DNA from 2 places in the Allobosea sp. LjRoot237 genome. Region 2 is predicted to be linked to the other one. Evidence: predicted binding sites of a transcription regulator. Region 2 holds the regulator's gene; the other holds the start of a gene.

Region 1 (3,928 bases), on a different contig from region 2:
GCATCCCCGAGCAGCATGGCGACGAGGCTGACGAGCACGATGAAGAGGGCGGGTATGGCGACGATCCAGGGCGCGGAGGCCATGTAGTCCCGGCCCTGGCCGACCATCGAGCCGAGCGTCGCGGTCGGTGGCTGGACGCCGAGGCCGAGGAAGGAGAGCGCCGATTCCAGCAGGATCAGGTTCGAGAAGTTGAGGCTCGCCATGACCACGACCGGCGAGATCAGGTTCGGGATCATGTGGACGGTGGCGATGCGCCAGGGGCCGGCGCCGGCGGCGCGGGCGGCCTCGACGAAGGGCATCTCGCGCAAGCTCAGCACCTGGGCCCGGATCAGCCTCGCGAAATGGGCCCAGTAGGCGATGCCGAGCACGCAGATCAGCACCGTGACGTCGGTCCCGGCGAGCGCCACGACGAAGAGCGCGACGAGGGTGAAGGGCAGCGACATCATGATGTCGACGAGGCCCATGATCAGCGCATCGGCCCAGCCGCGCAGCAGCCCTGCAGCGAGGCCGAGCGCCGCGCCGATGGCAAGACCGAGCAGGCTGCCGAAGAGCGCGAGCGCCAGCGTCAGGCGCAGGCCGTAGAGACAGCGCGACAGCAGATCGCGGCCGAGCTGGTCGGTGCCGAGCCAGTAGAGCGGGTTGGCGCCGGTGCTGCCGACCGGAGGCTTCAACCGCGCCAGGAGCCGCTGCTGGTCGGGCTCGAAGGGCGAGACCAGCGGGGCGAGCACTGCGAGCGCGAGTAAAATCAATCCGAGCAGCGCCGCTGCCGTGACCAGCATGTTGGCGCCGCCCAGCGATGGGAGCTTGAGCCGCGGCAGCCGGCGCGGCGGGAGCATGAGCTTGGCGTCTGCGATCTCGGTCATGGCGGGTCAGGCTCCGACGAGGCGCACGCGCGGATCGGACGCGGCATAGGCGAGGTCGATCGCGAAATTGACGAGGATGACGGTGCTGGCGACGACGAGGACGCCGAACTGCAGCACCGGATAATCGCGGCGCAGTGTCGCGCCGACGAGCAGGTCCCCAACCCCGTTCCAGGCGAAGACGGTCTCGACCACGACGGCGCCGGAGACGAGCGTGGTGATCTGCAGGCCGAGCACGGTGATGACCGGGATCAGCGCATTGCGCAGCCCGTGCCGCAGGATGATGGCGCGCTCGGACAGGCCCTTGGCGCGGGCGGTGCGCATATAGTCCTCGGAGAGGACGTCGAGCATGGCGTTGCGGGTGTAGCGGGTGAGCGCCGCGACGAAATAGGCGGCCAGCGCCACCGTCGGCATCAGATAGTGGAGGGCGGTGGCGGAGCCGGCGCTCGGCAGCCAGTGCAGCGTGTAGGAGAAGACGAGCAGCAGCAGGATGGCGAGGACGAAGTTCGGGACCGCGTAGCCGAGGAAGGCGACGAAGAGCATGCTCTGGCCGCGCGGCTGTCCGCGCCAAAGCGCGGCGAGAATGCCGAGCGGGACGCCGACCGCGATGGTCAGCGCCAGCGTCGCAAGCAGCAGGGAGGCGCTCTGCCAGAGCCTTTCGCCGAAGATCACGGCGACCGGCCGCCGCTCCATCAGGCCGAGCCCAAAATCGCCTGAGAGCAGGGACTTCCAGAACAGCAGGTATTGCTCCGCGATCGGGCGGTCGAGGCCCCAATAGGCGATCATCTCGGCCCGCGAGACGGCATCGAGCCCTTCCGGCATCAGGAAATCGATGGGATTTCCGGTCAGTCGCGTTGCCAGGAAGACGGCCGTGACGATCGCCCAGAGGGTGATGGTCATGCGCAGGAGACGGCTGCCTAGGAATGCGAGCATGGCGTCCTCTGGGACGGGCTGCGGGTGTCGCCGCGCGGCCGGTTGGGCCGGCCGAGACCCGAGCCTTCTGGCAGCCTTCCATGACAAGCTTATGAATATAGCTCACTCAGTATCATGTTTGACACTGAGACAATCTCAGTCCATGCATGCCCGACTTCGACGCGGAGTTAGCGGTGCACGTAGCGGACGATATTCGTGGCTGGCTGATCGATCTCGACGGCACCTTGATCTGCGGCGGCCGGGCGATGCCGGGTGCCAGGGCTTTTCTGGACGCCTGCGCCGGCCGCTTCGCCGTGGTCTCGAACGATGCCGAGCACACGCCGGCGGAACTGGCGAGCTACCTGCGGCGGATGGGGCTCGAGGTTCCGGCGAGCCGTATCGTGCTGGCGGGAGCAGTCGCGCTCGATGACATCGCCGCGCGACGCCCGGGCGCTCGCGTGCTCGTGCTGGCGGGCGACAGCCTCATGCGCCATGCGCGCGAGCGCGGCCTCGTGCCGGTTCGGACGCGGCCCGATATCGTCTTCCTCGGCCGCGACCGGCGCTTCAGCCATGCGCGGCTGGCGCTCGCAGCCAATGCCGTGCGAGCGGGGGCCGAGCTCGTCGTCGCCAATCCCGATCTCGTCCATCCCGGCCCCGAGGGTGCGGTCGTGCCGGAAACCGGCGCGCTGCTGGCGGCGCTCCTCGCCTGCACCGGTCCCGTCAGCTATCGGCTCATCGGTAAGCCGGAGCCGACATTGTTCGATGCCGGGCTCGCCTTGCTCGGCCTGCCGAAACGGATTGTCGCCATGCTCGGCGACAATCCCCGGACCGACGGTGAGGGCGCGCGCCGCTTCGGCCTGCGTTATGTCGAGATCGCCGGTGGGGTTTTCCCGCAAGTGGATGCCGAGACAACTTGCCCGCGAGAGGAAGGCGTGTTCGCCTTGCCGGCATGACCATCTCTCAACGCAAGCCGGATGCCGACGCCATGGCGGAAAACCCCGATCGGGCGCGCAGTGGCGGGCATGACGGCTTCGATGGCGTGATCGAGCGGCTGACGGCGCTCCGCCCGACGCTGCCGCCCACGGCGGCCCGCATCGCCGATGTCTTCCTCGCCCATGCGGCCGAGGTCGTCCATATGTCGGTGACGGAGGTGGCCGAGCGGGCGGAAGCGAGCGAAGGCAGCGTGATCTCGCTCTGCCGCCAGCTCGGCGCGCGCGGCTTCCAGCAGGTCAAGATCGCGCTGGCGCGCGATCTGGTGCAGCCGGTGCAGTTCATCCACGAGGATCTCGCCCGCACCGACGATACCGGCACCGTGATCGAGAAGATCTTCGGCAGCGATCTGCAGGCGCTGCACGACACCATGAAGGTACTCGACCGGGGGGCGATGGAGCGCGCCGTCGCCGCGATCCGTCGGACGCGCCGCGTCGAGCTCTACGGCATCGGCAGCGCCGCCCCGATCGCGGAAGACGCGAACTATCGGCTGCTGCGCATCGGCGTCGAATCCAAGGTCGTGGTCGATTCCCACGTTCAGGCGATCAGCGCCGCGCTGACCGGCCCCGAAGTCGCAACGATCACCATCTCGCATTCCGGCTCGACCCACGAGACCGTCACCGCGACAAGGCTCGCCCGAGAGGCCGGGGCGACGACGATCTGCATCACGAATTTCGGCAAGTCGCCGCTGCTCGCCTATGCCGACATCGTCTTGAACACCATGGCGCGCGAGACCCAGTTCCGCACCGAGGCGATGACGAGCCGGATCGCGCAGCTTGCCGTGATCGACGCCCTGATCGCCTGCCTGTCGCTGGCCGATTACGACAAGGCCGTCGCGACGATCGGCAGGACCTTCGACGTGCTCTCGACCAAGCGGTTCTAGCGCTGGCTAGCGCCCCTTATGCGAAGAGCGCTGCCGGGTTGGGCGTATACTTGGCGAGCTTGTCGCGATCGATCGTGACGCCGAGGCCGGGCAGGTCGGGGATCGTCAGCCAGCCTTCCGCATCGAGATCGAAGGGCCTCGCGAGGATGCCGTCGACATAGGGGCTGCCGCCGATGAATTCGACGAGGTCGGCATCGGGGAAGGCGGTCGCCATCTGCAAATCGGCGGCGAGGCCGAGCGCCGTGTTCCAGCCATGGCCGACATATCTGATGCCGAGGTCATA
Region 2 (3,928 bases):
TCGTCATCACCTCGATCACCTGGCGGGCGGCAAAATCGGGCATGGTCACCGGCATCCTGCTGGCGCTGGCCCGTATCGCCGGCGAGACGGCGCCGCTGATTTTCACCGCGTTGAACAACAATTTCTGGTTCTCGCCCAATCTCTGGGGCGGCGTCTCCAACCTGCCGGTGACGATCTACCAGTTCGCCTCGGCCCCTTACGAGAACTGGCAGGAGCTCGCCTGGGCGGGATCGCTGATCATCACCGTCTCAATCCTCGTGCTTTCCATCATCGCCCGGCGCATCGTGCGCGGCGGCAAGTGAACAGCGTCCGATCGGAAGGACCATGCAGATGCTTTCGACCCTGGAATTGAGCCCGCAGACGCTGGACGTCGACGCTCCCGTCCGCATCGCCGTCAAGAACCTCGATTTCTACTACGGCGAGCACAAGGCGCTGAAGAACGTCAATCTCGATTTCCGTGACCGCCACGTCACGGCGCTGATCGGCCCGTCGGGCTGCGGCAAGTCGACCCTGCTGCGCATCTTCAACCGCATCTATTCGCTCTATCCCGAGCAGCGGGCGACCGGCGAGGTCATGCTCGATGGCCGCAACGTCATCTCGAACCAGGTCGACGTCAACGAGCTGCGCTCGCGCATCGGCATGGTCTTCCAGAAGCCGACGCCGTTCCCGATGTCGATCTACGACAACGTCGCCTTCGGTATCCGCCTCTACGAGAAACCGCCGAAGTCGGAGCTCGACGATCGCGTTGAGGGCGCGCTGCGCCGCGCCGCGCTCTGGGACGAGGTCAAGGACAAGCTCAAGGCCTCGGGCATGGGCCTCTCCGGCGGCCAGCAGCAGCGCCTCTGCATCGCGCGCACCATCGCGCAGAAGCCCGAGGTCATCCTGTTCGACGAGCCGACCTCGGCGCTCGACCCGATCTCGACTGGCAAGATCGAGGACCTGCTCGAGCAGCTCAAGACCGACTTCACCATCGTCATCGTCACCCACAACATGCAGCAGGCGGCGCGCATCTCGCAGTACACCGCCTTCATGTATCTCGGCGAAGTCATCGAGTTCGCCGCCACCAACACGATCTTCATGAACCCGCACAAGAAGCAGACGCAGGACTACGTCACCGGCCGTTTCGGCTGACGCCCTGAAATCGTCGGCCAGCCCCGAAGGATACGCCCCGATGTCCGACCATATCGTCCGCTCCTACGACGCCGATCTCGAGGGCCTGCGCCGCAGCCTCGCCGAGATGGGCGGCATGTCCGAGCGCATGCTCGGCGATTCGACCGTGGCGCTGGTGCGCCGCGATACCGTGCTCGCCCAAAAGATCATCAGCGCCGACCAGCGCCTCGACAACCTGCAGCGCGACGTCGAGGAGAAGGCGGTGCTGACCATCGCCCGGCGCCAGCCGCTGGCGAACGATCTGCGCGAGCTGATCTCGGCGATCCGCATCGCCGCCGATATCGAGCGGGTCGGCGACCTCGCCAAGAACATCGCCAAGCGCGCCGTCGCGATCTCCGGCCAGTTCTCGCCGCCGCACCGCGCTGTCGTCGGCCTCGAACATATGAGCCGCCTGGTCCAGGCCCAGCTCAAGGACGTGCTCGACGCCTACGCCGCCAGCAACGAGCAGAAGGCGATGGAGGTCTGGCGCCGCGACGACGAGATCGACGCGCTCTACACCTCGCTGTTCCGCGAACTCCTGACCTACATGATGGAGGACCCGCGCAACATCACCTTCTGCACGCACCTCCTGTTCTGCGCCAAGAACGTCGAGCGCATCGGCGACCACACCACCAACATCGCCGAGACCATCCATTACCTCGTTACGGGTCAGTCGATCGATGAGACCCGGCCCAAGCTCGACACCACCAACATTCTCGTCGACCTGCCGGCGGCCAATGGCTGAGCTTGGCAGAGGTTTGAACGGACGCTGACATGCCCGCACGCATCCTGATCGTCGAGGACGAGGAGCCGCTGACCCTGCTGCTGCGCTATAATCTCGAGGCCGAAGGCTTCGAGGTCGACAGCGTGGCGCGCGGCGACGACGCCGAACTGCATCTGCGCGACCACACGCCGGATCTCGTCCTGCTCGACTGGATGCTGCCCGGCCTCTCCGGCATCGAGCTCTGCCGGCGTCTGCGCACAAGGCGCGACACCGAGCGCGTGCCGATCATCATGCTGACGGCGCGCGGCGAGGAGACCGAGCGTGTGCGCGGCCTTGCCACCGGCGCCGACGACTATGTCGTCAAGCCGTTCTCGTTGCCCGAACTGATCGCGCGCATCCAGGCGCTGCTGCGCCGCGCCAAGCCCGGCCATGTCGCCGGCCTGCTTGCCGCCGGCGATCTCGAGCTCGACCGCACGACGCGGCGTGTCCGCAGGGCCGGTGCCGAGCTGCATCTCGGGCCGACCGAGTTCCGCCTGCTCGAATTCCTGATGCAGGCGCCGGGCCGGGTCTATTCGCGGGCGCAACTGCTCGACGCCGTCTGGGGCCGCGACGTCTATATCGACGAGCGCACCGTCGACGTCCATGTCGGGCGCCTGCGCAAGGCGATCACGCCGGCCAATGCCAAGGATCCGCTCCGCACCGTGCGCGGCGCCGGTTACGCCTTCGACGAGACGTTTGCGCGCGCCTGACACCTCCGTCAGCGCGGCGCTGCAACGATGACCGCTGCGCCGGCGAGGCAGAGCGCGGCGCCGGCTAGGTCGTAGCGGTCGGGTGCGACCTTCTCGACCAGCGCCATCCAGACCAGCGACGCGATGATATAGACGCCGCCATAGGCGGCGAAGGCGCGCCCGGCCGCGGGGCTGTCGACCAGGGTCAGCAGCCAGGCGAAGGCTGCGAGCGAGACCAGGCCCGGCAGCAGCCACCAGACCGGCTTGTCCAGTTTCAGCCAAACCCAGAAGGCGAAGCAGCCGGCGATCTCGGCCAGCGCCGCTCCCGCATAGATCGCGATCGTAGCCATTACGTGCCCGGCCCGAAGGCTGCCGCGAGCCGGGCGAAGACAGGGCGGTAAGCCTCGGACGCCAGCGGTGTCAGCGATTGGGCCTCGTCGAAGGTGAACCAGCGGATTTCGCTGTGCTCGTCATTGCTGATCTCGGGTTCGCCTGCCCATTCGCCCACGGTGAACAGATGCCAGAGCGCGGGAGTGACGCCGTCCGTCTCCGTCGTCTCGATGGTCTCGAAGCGGCGGAAACCTGTCGGCGTGACGCCGATCTCCTCCTGGAGCTCGCGGACAAGGGCTGCCTCGGCGCTCTCGCCGGGCTCGACGTGACCACCGATCGTGTCCCAGCAGGATGGGCGGTTCCAGCGGTGCGCGGCTCGCAATCCCAGCAGGAGCCGCCCCTCCCTGATCGGCAGGGCACAGGCGTATTCGATCGGGCTAGATCCGGGGATGTTCATGGATGCCTCGTGCATCGAGCCTGGCTTCGACGAAAAAAGCCGGCCTTTCGGCCGGCTTCCGCTATTCTGGCAGTCTCGCGTCAGTTGCTCAGGCGCGAATGACCTTGCGGTCGCGGCGCCGGTCGGCCGCCGGCTGGTAGGCGATACGGGCGTGATAGGCGCAATAGGGCATTCCGGTCGCGCTGCGGCCGCCGCAGAAGCGGAATTCCGGGGTGGTCGGATCGCCCATCGGCCAGCGGCACATATACTCGCGCAGCTCCATGATCGTGACCCGCTCGGAGAACGGCACGACCACATCCTCGGACGGAGCCGGCTCGCGCGCGACCTGTGCCTCGGCCTCGATCTCCGGCGCGAACTGCGGGGCGAGCGCGGTATTACCGCGGGTCAGGCCGCCGCCACTGCTGTGGTGGCCGGCCGGGTGGCTCGGCGGGCGAGCCACCGGCTTGCGCGGGCGCGGTGTCGCCGAACCCGGGCTCTTGGCGCGGCCCGACAGTCCAAGGCGATGCACCTTGCCGATGACGGCGTTGCGCGTGACGTTGC

The links. Region 2 encodes PhoB, which activates phosphate uptake and scavenging genes when phosphate is short. Its sites were predicted from a motif close to TGTCATNNANCTGTCAT; they were not measured.
Region 1: the regulator PhoB is predicted to act here: its motif matches at 1,874-1,890, upstream of ACSQ24_RS27985 (HAD-IIA family hydrolase).

What each region holds. Positions count from the first base shown of each region.
Region 1 is NZ_CAXUQP020000002.1:82,729-86,656, reverse strand. Features, by position in the region: gene ACSQ24_RS27995 (ABC transporter permease) at 1-863, opposite strand, end outside; gene ACSQ24_RS27990 (ABC transporter permease) at 870-1,793, opposite strand; gene ACSQ24_RS27985 (HAD-IIA family hydrolase) at 1,967-2,725, shown strand; gene ACSQ24_RS27980 (MurR/RpiR family transcriptional regulator) at 2,722-3,645, shown strand; gene ACSQ24_RS27975 (mandelate racemase/muconate lactonizing enzyme family protein) at 3,662-3,928, opposite strand, start outside.
Region 2 is NZ_CAXUQP020000001.1:5,365,113-5,369,040, reverse strand. Features, by position in the region: gene pstA (phosphate ABC transporter permease PstA) at 1-302, shown strand, start outside; gene pstB (phosphate ABC transporter ATP-binding protein PstB) at 325-1,131, shown strand; gene phoU (phosphate signaling complex protein PhoU) at 1,172-1,894, shown strand; gene phoB (phosphate regulon transcriptional regulator PhoB) at 1,924-2,622, shown strand; gene ACSQ24_RS26030 (YnfA family protein) at 2,631-2,951, opposite strand; gene ACSQ24_RS26025 (NUDIX hydrolase) at 2,951-3,388, opposite strand; gene ACSQ24_RS26020 (GcrA family cell cycle regulator) at 3,477-3,928, opposite strand, start outside.